2 regions of the Streptomyces sp. NPDC087787 genome follow, and region 2 is predicted to be linked to the other one. Evidence: riboswitches for the same ligand, from Rfam matches in the RefSeq annotation. Region 2 holds a riboswitch; the other holds the start of a gene.

Region 1 (5,627 bases), on a different contig from region 2:
GTTCCAGGGCTCCGCCCAGGTCAAGGGCAACGGCCACTTCGAACTGGTGCAGGGCGCGGGCGGCTCGCTCAACGGCACCACCAGCTTCGAGCGCACCAACTACTTCGAGACCATGCCCACCCACCAGCTGGAGCTCGCCCTCTGGCTGGAGGCCGACCGCATGGGCTCGCTGCTCGCGGCGCTGGACGACGAGTCCATGGAGAACCAGCGGGACGTCGTCAAGAACGAGCGCCGCCAGCGCTACGACAACGTCCCCTACGGCACCGCCTTCGAGCGGCTGACCGCCCTCGCCTACCCGGAGGGCCACCCGTACCACCACACGCCGATCGGATCCATGGCGGACCTCGACGCGGCCACCCTGGAGGACGCGCGCGCGTTCTTCCGCACGTACTACGCCCCGAACAACGCCGTCCTGTCGGTCGTCGGTGACATCGACCCGGAGCAGACGCTCGCCTGGATCGAGAAGTACTTCGGCTCCATCGCGTCCCACGACGGCAAGCCCGAGCCCCGCGACGGCTCCCTGCCCGACGTCATCGGCGGGCAGCTGCGCGAGGTCGTCGAGGAGGAGGTCCCGGCCCGCGCACTGATGGCCGCCTACCGGCTCCCGCACGACGGCACGCGCGCGTGCGACGCGGCCGACCTGGCGCTCACCATCCTCGGCGGCGGCGAGTCCTCGCGGCTCTACAACCGGCTGGTGCGCCGCGACCGTACGGCTGTCGCGGCCGGTTTCGGCCTGCTGCGGCTGTCCGGCGCGCCCTCCCTCGGCTGGCTGGACGTCAAGACCTCCGGCGACGTCGAGGTCCCGGTCATCGAGTCGGCGATCGACGAGGAGCTCGCCCGGTTCGCCGAACAGGGTCCGACGGCCGAGGAGATGGAGCGCGCCCAGGCCCAGCTGGAGCGCGAGTGGCTGGACCGTCTCGGCACCGTCGCCGGCCGCGCCGACGAACTGTGCCGCTACGCCGTCCTGTTCGGCGACCCGCAGCTGGCCCTGACCGCCGTCGCCCGGGTCCTGGAGGTGACGCCCGAGGAGGTCCAGGAGGTCGCCAAGTCCCGCCTGCGTCCCGACAACCGCGCGGTGCTCGTCTACGAGCCGACCGCCGCCGCTGCGCAGGACGACGCCCAGGACGCGGACGCCGCGGCCACCGACGAGACCGAGGAGGCGGCGAAGTGACCGAGCTCGCCACGATGGAGTTCCACCCCCAGCCCCGGGCCGGCGCGGCCAGGCCGTGGGCGTTCCCCGCCCCCGAGCGCGGGACCCTGGACAACGGCCTGACGGTGTTGCGCTGTCACCGCCCCGGCCAGCAGGTCGTCGCCGTGGAGGTGCTGCTTGACGCGCCCCTGGAGGCGGAGCCGGCCGACCTGGACGGCGTGGCCACGATCATGGCGCGGGCCTTCTCCGAGGGCACCGACAAGCACTCCGCCGAGGAGTTCGCCGCCGAGCTGGAGCGCGCGGGCGCCACCCTCGACGCGCACGCCGACCACCCCGGCGTACGGCTGAGCCTGGAGGTCCCGGCCTCGCGTCTGGCCAAGGGGCTCGGCCTGCTGTCCGACGCCCTCAGGGCGCCCGCGTTCGCCGACTCCGAGGTCGAGCGGCTGGTGCGCAACCGGCTCGACGAGATCCCGCACGAGCTGGCCAACCCGGCCCGCCGCGCCGCCAAGGAGCTGTCCAAGGAGCTCTTCCCGGCCGACTCGCGCATGTCGCGTCCCCGCCAGGGCACCGAGGAGACGGTCGGCGCCATCGACTCGGCTGCCGTCCGCGCCTTCTACAACCGGCACGTGCGTCCGGCCACGGCCACCGCCGTGGTCGTCGGCGACCTCACCGGAGTCGACCTCGACGAGCTGCTGGGCCGGACCCTGGGCGCCTGGTCCGGCGCGCCCGCCAAGCCGCGGCCCGTGCCGCCGGTGACCGCCGACGACACCGGCCGCGTCGTCATCGTGGACCGGCCCGGCGCCGTCCAGACGCAGCTCCTCATCGGCCGCATCGGCCCCGACCGGCACGCCCGCGTGTGGCCCGCCCAGGTGCTCGGCACGTACTGCCTCGGCGGCACCCTCACCTCCCGCCTGGACCGCGTCCTGCGCGAGGAGAAGGGCTACACCTACGGCGTCCGGGCGTTCGGCCAGGTGATGCGCTCGGCCCCCGACGGGTCGGGCGCCGCGATGCTCGCCATCAGCGGCTCGGTCGACACCCCGAACACCGGCCCGGCCCTGGACGACCTGTTCACGGTGCTGCGCAAGCTCGCCGCCGAGGGCCTCACCGACGCCGAGCGTGACGTCGCCGTGCAGAACCTCGTCGGCGTGGCCCCGCTGAAGTACGAGACGGCCGCCGCCGTGGCGGGCACGCTGGCCGACCAGGTCGAGCAGCACCTGCCCGACGACTACCAGGCGACGCTCTATCAGCAGCTCGCCGCCACCGGCACGGTGGAGGCCACCGCGGCCGTCGTCAACGCCTTCCCGGTGGACCGTCTCGTGACGGTCCTCGTCGGTGACGCGGCGCAGATCAAGGAGCCCGTCGAGGCCCTGGGCGTCGGCCGGGTCACCGTCGTCGAGGCCGAGTAGGGGTACACCCGGCCGCCGCCGTGCGCGGCGACCGGCACACACGCGCGTGGGGCCCTGGTGACCGAAGCGTCACCAGGGCCCTGTGTTGTCCGAGTGTGGTCCGAATTGATGGGGAGAGCGCCTTTCGCCCTGTGGTATGCGCTACAAAACTTCTGATCCGTTTGGGAATTGAAAGCGGCCCCGCTTAGCGTCGGTCCGGCTGTTCGTCGGGCAGTGCGCCGCGTCCGCGGCACCGGACAGTCATCGCCGAGTCCCCGTACGGCGCGAGCCAGGGGAGCCGGGGACCCACCGTCCCTGGGGTGAATCGGACACCCGCGCGCGATGCGTAGGGGGCCGTAGGAGACCTTCCCGCTCCGAACCCGTCAGCTAACCCGGTAGGCGACACGGAAGGAAAGGACCCACGTCTCCATGGCGTTCACCCGCGCCGCCGGGAAGCACCGGCGGCCGAGCCGGATGCACCGCACCACCGCCCACGCTGCGGGCGTCGCGGCCCTGGCCACCACCGGTGCCATCGGCACCCTCGCCGCCCCGGCCCTCGCGGCGGAGGCTCCCGCCCCCGAGGACACCGGCCTCACCCCGGTCGTCACCATCGGCGACAGCGTCGCCGAGAAGATCGACGCCCAGGCCGTCGCCCAGCACCGGGCCGCCGCGCGCAAGGAGGCCGAGAAGGCCGCGCGCAAGAAGGCCGCCGAGCAGGCGGTGAAGGAGCGCGAGGCCAAGGCGCGCGCCGCCCGCGAGGCCGAGCGTGAGCGCCTCAACGCCTTCGTCACGCCGATCTCCGACTCCTACGTGTCGACCGGCTACCGGACCGGCGGCTCCCTGTGGTCCTCCGGCACCCACACCGGCGTCGACTTCCACGCCGCGAGCGGCGCCGGCGTCCACGCGGTCGGCAGCGGCACCGTCGTCGACGCCGGCTGGGGCGGGGCGTACGGGAACCAGATCGTGATCAGGATGGCCGACGGCATGTACACCCAGTACGGGCACCTGTCGTCCATCCAGGTCTCGGTGGGCCAGCACGTGATCCCCGGTCAGCGGATCGCCCTGTCCGGCGCGACCGGCAACGTCACCGGACCGCACCTCCACTTCGAGGCCCGTACGACCCCGGACTACGGCTCCGACGTCGACCCCGTGGCCTACCTCCGCAAGCACGGCGTCAACGTCTGACCCGCCGCCCGGCGCACCGTCCGGCCCTCCCGAGGCCCCTGCTCCCGAGCCGGGGCCTCCGGCGTTCCCCGGCGGCCGCCACCGGCACGCCGAAGCCGTGCCACCCGTCCGGGCGGCACGGCTTCGGCGCAGGACCGTTCCTGCCGGTCAGACCGTCTCGGGAAGCTCCTCGAGCCCCTCGGCGACCAGCTTGGCCAGCCGGTCGAGCGCGGCGTCCGCGCCGTCGGCGTCGGAGGCCAGGACGACCTCCTCGCCGCCCTCGGCGCCGAGGCCGAGCACGGCCAGCATGGAGGCCGCGTTGACGGGCGTCCCGTCGGCCTTGGCGATCGTCACCGGGATGCCTGCGGCCGTGGCGGCCCGGACGAAGATGGAAGCGGGGCGGGCGTGGAGACCCTCGGCCCAGCCGACGTTGACGCGGCGCTCAGCCATGTGTTGCTGCCCTTCAGGTGATCAGGGTTGTCTAGACCAGTTTTCCACACGTGGTGCGAGCACGGAGCGGGCGTGTGCGCCGCTCCGGGTGGCGCCGGACCGCGGCCTCGGTCCGATGTGTGTCCTCCACAGACTGCCTCGCGCCGCTGTGGGACGCGAGCCGTACGCTGGGCCCCATGCAGACCTCGCCGGACCGGCACGAGTACCCCGCCCACTGGGAGGCCGACGTGGTACTGCGCGACGGCGGCACCGCACGGATCCGCCCCATCACCGCCGATGACGCCGGCCGTCTGGTCAGCTTCTACGAGCAGGTGTCGGACGAGTCCAAGTACTACCGCTTCTTCGCGCCCTACCCGCGGCTCTCCGCGAAGGACGTCCACCGCTTCACGCACCACGACTTCGTGGATCGGGTGGGACTCGCGGCCACGGTCGGCGGCGAGTTCATCGCCACCGTACGCTACGACCGCATCGGCGCGGACGGCATGCCCGCCTCGGCGCCCTCCGACGAGGCCGAGGTCGCCTTCCTCGTACAGGACGCCCACCAGGGCCGGGGCGTCGCCTCCGCGCTCCTGGAGCACATCGCCGCCGTCGCCCGGGAGCGCGGCATCCGCCGATTCACCGCCGAGGTGCTGCCGGCCAACACCAAGATGATCAAGGTGTTCACGGACGCCGGGTACACCCAGAAGCGCAGTTTCGAGGACGGCGTCGTACACCTGGAGTTCGGCATCGAGCCCACCGACCGCTCGCTGGCCGTGCAGCACGCACGGGAGCAGCGGGCCGAGGCGCGGTCGGTACGGCGGCTCCTGGTGCCCGGCTCGGTCGCCGTCGTCGGAGTGGGCCGCACGCGCGGGGGCGTGGGCCGCGGCATCCTCGACCACATCCGCGACGCAGGGTTCACGGGGCGGCTCCACGCCGTGAACCGGGCCTTCGGCGAGGACCGCCGGGAGATCGACGGGGTGCCCGCCCACCGCTCGGTGCGCGACATCGACGGTCCCGTGGACCTCGCCGTCGTCGCCGTGCCGGCCGAACACGTCCCGGACGCCGTCGCCGAGTGCGGGGAGCACGGGGTGCAGGGGCTCGTCGTGATCTCCGCGGGCTACGCGGAGAGCGGCCCCGAGGGACGCGAGAGGCAGCGCGCGCTCGTGCGGCAGGCGCGCTCGTACGGCATGCGGATCATCGGGCCCAACACCTTCGGCATCATCAACACCTCGCCGGACGTCCGGCTCAACGCCTCCCTCGCCCCCGAGCTGCCCCGGCCCGGCCGCATCGGGCTTTTCGCCCAGTCCGGGGCCATCGGCATCGCGCTGCTGTCCCGGCTGCACCGGCGCGGCGGCGGGGTCACCGGGGTCACGGGCGTGTCGACCTTCGTGTCGGCCGGCAACAGGGCGGACGTCTCCGGCAACGACGTCATGCAGTTCTGGTACGACGACCCCGACACCGACGTCGCCCTGATGTACCTGGAGTCCATCGGCAACCCG
Region 2 (5,627 bases):
TGGCGTATCCCGGCGATGAAGTCCAACGAGTCCTCGGGCGAGAGGGCGTGGATCCGCAGGGTGTCGAAGGCCTCCGTGTAGGCCTCTAGGTCTTCTTTCCGCTCGAGATGGAAGCTACGCGTCAGGTGGTCGAGAACCACCACGTTCAGATCAGAGGTGTTCGAAAAAGAGAAGATTACGAAAGGCCCGGTGATGCCGATGTGCGCGCCGGCGGCGAACGGCAGCACCTGTAGCCGTACCTGGGGCAGCCTGGCCGCCTCCGTCAGCCGCTCCAGCTGCCGCCGCATGATCTCCGGACCGCCCACCTCGCGGCGCAGTACCGCCTCGTCAAGGACCGCGTCCAGCTCCAGCGGCGGTCGCGCGCGCAGCACGTCCTGGCGGGCCAGCCGCACCTCCACCAGCGCGTCCAGCCGGTCCTCGTCGAGCCCGTCCACGGCGGCCCGGGTGACCGCGCGGGCGTACTCGGGGGTCTGCAGCAGTCCGGGGACGACCGAGGTCTCCAGGGTGCGCATCCCGCTCGCCTGCGACTCCAGGCTGATGAAGTCCCGGTAGGTCGGGGGCAGCACCCCGCGATAGGCGTGCCACCAGTGGTGCCGGCCGTCGCCGTCGTCCAGTCCCGCGAGGACCAGGAGCAACTCGCGGAGCTGGGAGTCGTGGACCGCGTACGCGTCCAGGAGCGAGCGCACATCGGCCGGTTTCACCCCGCTGGTGCCGGTTTCGATCCGGCTGACCTTCGACTGGTGCCAGCCGACCAGGCGGGCCGCCTCACCGCTGGTGAGGCCCGCGCCGGTGCGCAGCGCGCGCAGTTCGGCGCCCAGTTTCCGGCGGCGCACCGCGGGACCGTGCTGCATGGGTTACTCCCTCGCTCCCTCTGAACGCTCCACGCGACCCGCCTCACATACGGTCTTCCGTCGCAGAGTTCACCGCATCGAGCGACAGATATATGCATATCCCGGTGGATCGCCACCGAGAGCGGAGCACTGATGGCAGTCTGACGGCGAAGCACCAGTGCGGGACCGTACTCGAACCATCCGCTCAGTGTCGGACTCCGCTCCCGTGGGAAAGGGACGACGTCGCCATGGCAGACCATCTGGAAGCATCCGTCACTCTGCCGAGCGATCCCGCCTCGGTCTGCGCGGCCCGCGCCTATGTGGCCGGCACGCTCGCGGAGTGGGGCCTGCCGCCGGCCACGGACACCGCCGAGACGGTGCGGCTCATCGTCTCCGAACTCGCCACCAACGCCGTACAGCACACTCTGGGGCAGTCACCCACCTTCACGGTGGACCTCGTCCTCGTGCGTGACGAACGGTTGTGCATCGGGGTCACCGACAGCCACCCCCGGTTCCCGAAACGACTGCCGGCCGCTGTCCAGCAGGACAACGGCCGGGGCATGGTGATCATCCGGTGGCTCACCGCCGAGTGCGGCGGCAGACTGACCGTGCGGCCGACCCGGGAGGGCGGCAAGACGGTCTGCATCGAACTTCCGTGGACGGCTCCCGCCCGACCCGTGACGGCCACGGGCCAGGAACCGTAGGAACGTGCGGTGACGACGCCGCGGCGCCGCCACCGCCCCGCACGGCAGCCGGGTCAGCTGACCCGGCCGTACCAGACGCTCTTCGTCCAGATCTTCTGCAGCTTCACCACGTCCCCGGTCTTCGGGGCGTGCCAGATCTTGCCCGAGCCGGCGTAGATGCCTACGTGGTACACGTTTGAGCCCGAGTGGAAGAACACCAGGTCCCCGGCCCGGCGGCTGCCCGCCGAGATGTGCCGGCTCTTGTTGTACTGCTGCTCGGCCGTGCGGGGCAGCTTCTTGCCCGCCCGCTTGAACGAGTACAGCGTGAGCCCGGAGCAGTCGAACCTCCGCGGCCCCGAGGCGCCCCACTGGTAGGGCGACCCCTTCTTGGACGCCGCGATCTTCAGCGCCTGGGACGCCATCGTCGCGGCCGAGGCCTCGGAGGCCACACCCGGCACCACGATCGAGCCGCCCACGGCGGCCAGGGTCAGGGCCGAGGCCGTACCGGCCCGGGCCATCAGCGACGGGACACGATTGAGCGCGGTCATGCGCAACCCTTCGTCAGCCGCCTGTGAAGGATGACCTGTCGGATTCGGGCTGGCGAAGTTGCCCGGCCGCGTTGCCGCGGCTTCACCCCAAGGGCTGCTCGGGCCGGCCATGGTGTGACCGTTCCGGCGACCCGTCGTGCTTGGGTCCTCCACTCCTGCCGATCCACTCCTGTCGACCGGTCATCCGGGCGGCGGCAGGACTCGGCGTCCGCCCGGACCGCCCCGCCGTTGTGGCGGGGGCTTGTCGTCAGACAGGGATCTTCACCCACGGATGTCCGAAAATCCCAATGGAAGCGAGTGTTTGTGTTGTTACTCACCACGCGCCCGTTCGGGTGGACACCTTCGCGATCGAACGGACGCCCACTCACCCGACGACCCCCGGACCAGCACCGGAACGCCTTGTTCCGCCGTTCGGGGAGGCGTGTTGCGCAACTGTGGCGGTCCCGGAAAGGGAGCCGAACCTACACCGAAAGGCGGTCGGTCATTCGGGGACATTCCGCGCCGCGTGTCGCGGCGCGCCGCCTCCTGCGCCCGCCGCGCCCCCGGTGGTGGATGACGTCAACTTCCGCAGTTTGGCGGCGTGGTGAAGGGTATGGTGCGCGGCTCGCCGTCCTGCCTCCGCGGCGCCCGCGGGTTCCGGTAGGTGCCCCCGGGCCGGCGCGGGTCGGCGCGGTCCAGCCGGCCGGTCGCCTCCGGGGAACGGCCGATCAGCTCCGCCTCGGCGCGGGTCGGGGGTCGGCGGCTCGTCCCGCGTCCGGCGCGGCACCCGTTGAGCGGCAATTCGGGACGATCTGGTCAACCAGCCCATATTTCATGACTCCTGGCACCCCGGGCGCCGGCCGCCGGTCCAGCCCGGCCCGCCCGCCGCGCGGACCACCCCGGAGCCTCCCGGCCCTCCATGCCGACCGCCGCCGGCCCTCCGGGCGCCGCCGAGACCCTCGTGGTTCCGCTCAGCGGGACACGCCGCGCCGCTTATCGGATTGGCAAAGAAGGTCAACGACCCCTGTTCTCAGGGACCTCGCAGCCGCAAAGATCCCCGTACCGAATTCGCAACGACGTACGGGGAGGTCCCCCTTGAGGGACATGAGACCCAGGAACCGGGTGCTGGCGCTCGGTTCGGCCGGTGCGCTGGTCACGGCGACCCTGATAGCCGGCGCGGTGGCGACGCCCGCGGCCGGCGCGAACAACGGCCAGGGACAGGACCGCGAGACCCGCGGCGCGGCGATCGCCGCGGAGCGTGCCGCGAAGGCCGGCATCGACTGGCAGGACTGCCCCGCCGACTGGGGGCTGGCCAAGCCCATCCAGTGCGGTTACGTCTCGGTGCCGATCGACTACGCCGACCCCTACGGCAAGCAGATCAAGCTGGCCGTCGACCGCATCGGCAACACCGGCACCAAGGAGGAGCGCCAGGGCGCCCTCCTCTACAACCCGGGCGGCCCCGGCGGCTCGGGCCTGCGCTTCCCGACCCGGGTCACCAACAAGAACGCCATCTGGGCCAACGTGGCGAAGGCCTACGACTTCGTCGGCTTCGACCCGCGCGGTGTCGGCCACTCGGCGCCCATCTCCTGCGCGGACCCGCAGAAGTTCGCCGAGGGCTCCAAGCTGGACCCGGTGCCGGACTCCGAGGCCGACAAGAGCATCCAGCGCAAGCTGGCCCGCGAGTACGCGCAGGGCTGCCTCCAGCGCACCGGCCGCGCCATGCTCCAGCAGATGACCACGCCGAACACCGTCCGCGACCTGGACGTCATCCGCGCCGCGCTCGGCGAGCAGAAGCTCAACTTCCTCGGCGTCTCCTACGGCACCTACCTCGGCGCCGTCTACGGCACGATGTTCCCGGGCCATGTGCGCCGGATGGTCGTCGACAGCGTCGTCAACCCGGCCCGCGAGAACGTCTGGTACCAGGCCAACCTGAACCAGGACGTCGCCTTCGAGGGCCGCTGGAAGGACTGGCAGGACTGGGTCGCCGCGAACGACGCCACCTACCACCTGGGCGCCACCCGCGACGCCGTCCAGCAGCAGTGGCTGAAGCTGCGCGCCACCGCCAAGAAGAGCCCCATCGGCGGGGTCGTCGGCCCGAACGAGCTGATCTCCTTCTTCCAGAGCGCGCCGTACTACGACTCGTCGTGGGCGCCGGTGGCGAAGGTGTTCAGCAAGTACGTCGCGGGTGACACCCAGGCGCTGGTCGACGCCGCCGCCCCGGACATGTCCGACATCGCGGGCAACATCTCCTCGGAGAACGGCAACGCCGTCTACACCGCGGTGGAGTGCACCGACGCCAAGTGGCCCACCAACTGGAAGACCTGGGACCGGGACAACACGCGGCTCCACAAGACCGCTCCGTTCATGACGTGGGCCAACGCGTGGATGAACCTGCCGTGCGCCACGTGGCCGGTCAAGCAGCAGAACCCGGTGGACGTCAAGACCGGCAAGGGTCTGCCCGAGGTGCTCATCGTGCAGTCCACCCGGGACGCCGCCACGCCGTACGCGGGCGCCGTCGAGCTGCACAAGCGGTTCAAGGGCTCCCGTCTGATCACCGAGAAGGACGCGGGCTCCCACGGAGTCACCGGCCTGGCCAACCCGTGCATCAACGACCGGGTGGACACCTACCTGCTCACCGGGAAGACCGACTCGGCGGACGTGACCTGCGCGCCGCACGCCACGCCCAAGGCGTAGTGATCGGCCTCGGGTGACGAGGGGCGGCCGGGATGCCCGGCCGCCCCTCTCTCGCGTCTGGCGTGCCCGGCGGCGTCAACCGAGCGGTGCCCGCGGGAACCTGCGCCTGTCGCCCTTCGCCTCGGACTGCTCCGCCTTGGCCACGGCCGCGTACTGGTCGACGTACTCCTGCTCGGACAGCGTCAGGATGGCGTACATGATCTCGTCGGTGGCGGCGCGCAGGATCGCCTTCTCGTTCTCCATGCCCGCGTAGCGGGAGAAGTCGAGCGGCTCGCCGAAGCGGATCACGATCGGGTGCGGGCGCGGGACGGTCTTCCCGGGCGGCTGGGCCTCGAACGTGCCGATCATCGCGCACGGCACGACCGGCACGCCTGCCCTGAGCGCCATGACCGCGACGCCGACCTTGCCCTTGTACAGGCGGCCGTCGTGCGACCGGGTGCCCTCCGGATAGATGCCGAGCAACTCGCCCTTGCGCAGCACCCCGAGCCCCTCCCGGATCGCGGCCTGCCCGGCCTCCTTGCCGGACCGGTCGACCGGGATCTGGCCCGCGCTGCGGAAGAAGGCCGCGGTGAGGCGGCCCTTGATGCCGGGACCCGTGAAGTACTCGGCCTTCGCCAGGAAGGTGATCCGCCGTTTGAGGATCGCGGGCATTACGAAGTGGTCCGAGAAGGAGAGGTGGTTGCCCGCGACGATGGCCGCTCCCGAGGCCGGCACGTGCTCCAGCCCTTCGATACGGGGCCGGAAGACCAGTCTGAGCAGTGGTCCCAGCAGAACGTATTTGAGCAGGTAGTAGAACACGGCTTGCCCCTCACTCCGACCAGCTCGGCTTCAGACCGGTGTTGTGCCAGGTAAAGGGCAGGATCCCGGATGTTGCCCACATACGTCAGTAGTCA

The links. Region 2 has a riboswitch for cyclic di-AMP ahead of ACIOWN_RS21455 (C40 family peptidase). Riboswitches for the same ligand answer to the same signal wherever they lie in the genome.
Region 1: another riboswitch for cyclic di-AMP. It lies ahead of ACIOWN_RS17840 (M23 family metallopeptidase); the one in region 2 lies ahead of ACIOWN_RS21455 (C40 family peptidase).

The regions. Positions count from the first base shown of each region.
Region 1 is NZ_JBIUVQ010000010.1:108,407-114,033, forward strand. It holds gene ACIOWN_RS17830 (M16 family metallopeptidase) at 1-1,171, shown strand, start outside; gene ACIOWN_RS17835 (pitrilysin family protein) at 1,168-2,556, shown strand; cyclic di-AMP (ydaO/yuaA leader) riboswitch at 2,791-2,952, shown strand; gene ACIOWN_RS17840 (M23 family metallopeptidase) at 2,965-3,720, shown strand; gene ACIOWN_RS17845 (HPr family phosphocarrier protein) at 3,868-4,149, opposite strand; gene ACIOWN_RS17850 (GNAT family N-acetyltransferase) at 4,326-5,627, shown strand, end outside.
Region 2 is NZ_JBIUVQ010000013.1:105,737-111,363, forward strand. It holds gene ACIOWN_RS21445 (helix-turn-helix transcriptional regulator) at 1-851, opposite strand, end outside; gene ACIOWN_RS21450 (ATP-binding protein) at 1,079-1,534, shown strand; gene ACIOWN_RS21455 (C40 family peptidase) at 1,588-2,061, opposite strand; cyclic di-AMP (ydaO/yuaA leader) riboswitch at 2,065-2,278, opposite strand; gene ACIOWN_RS21460 (alpha/beta hydrolase) at 3,145-4,734, shown strand; gene ACIOWN_RS21465 (lysophospholipid acyltransferase family protein) at 4,810-5,532, opposite strand.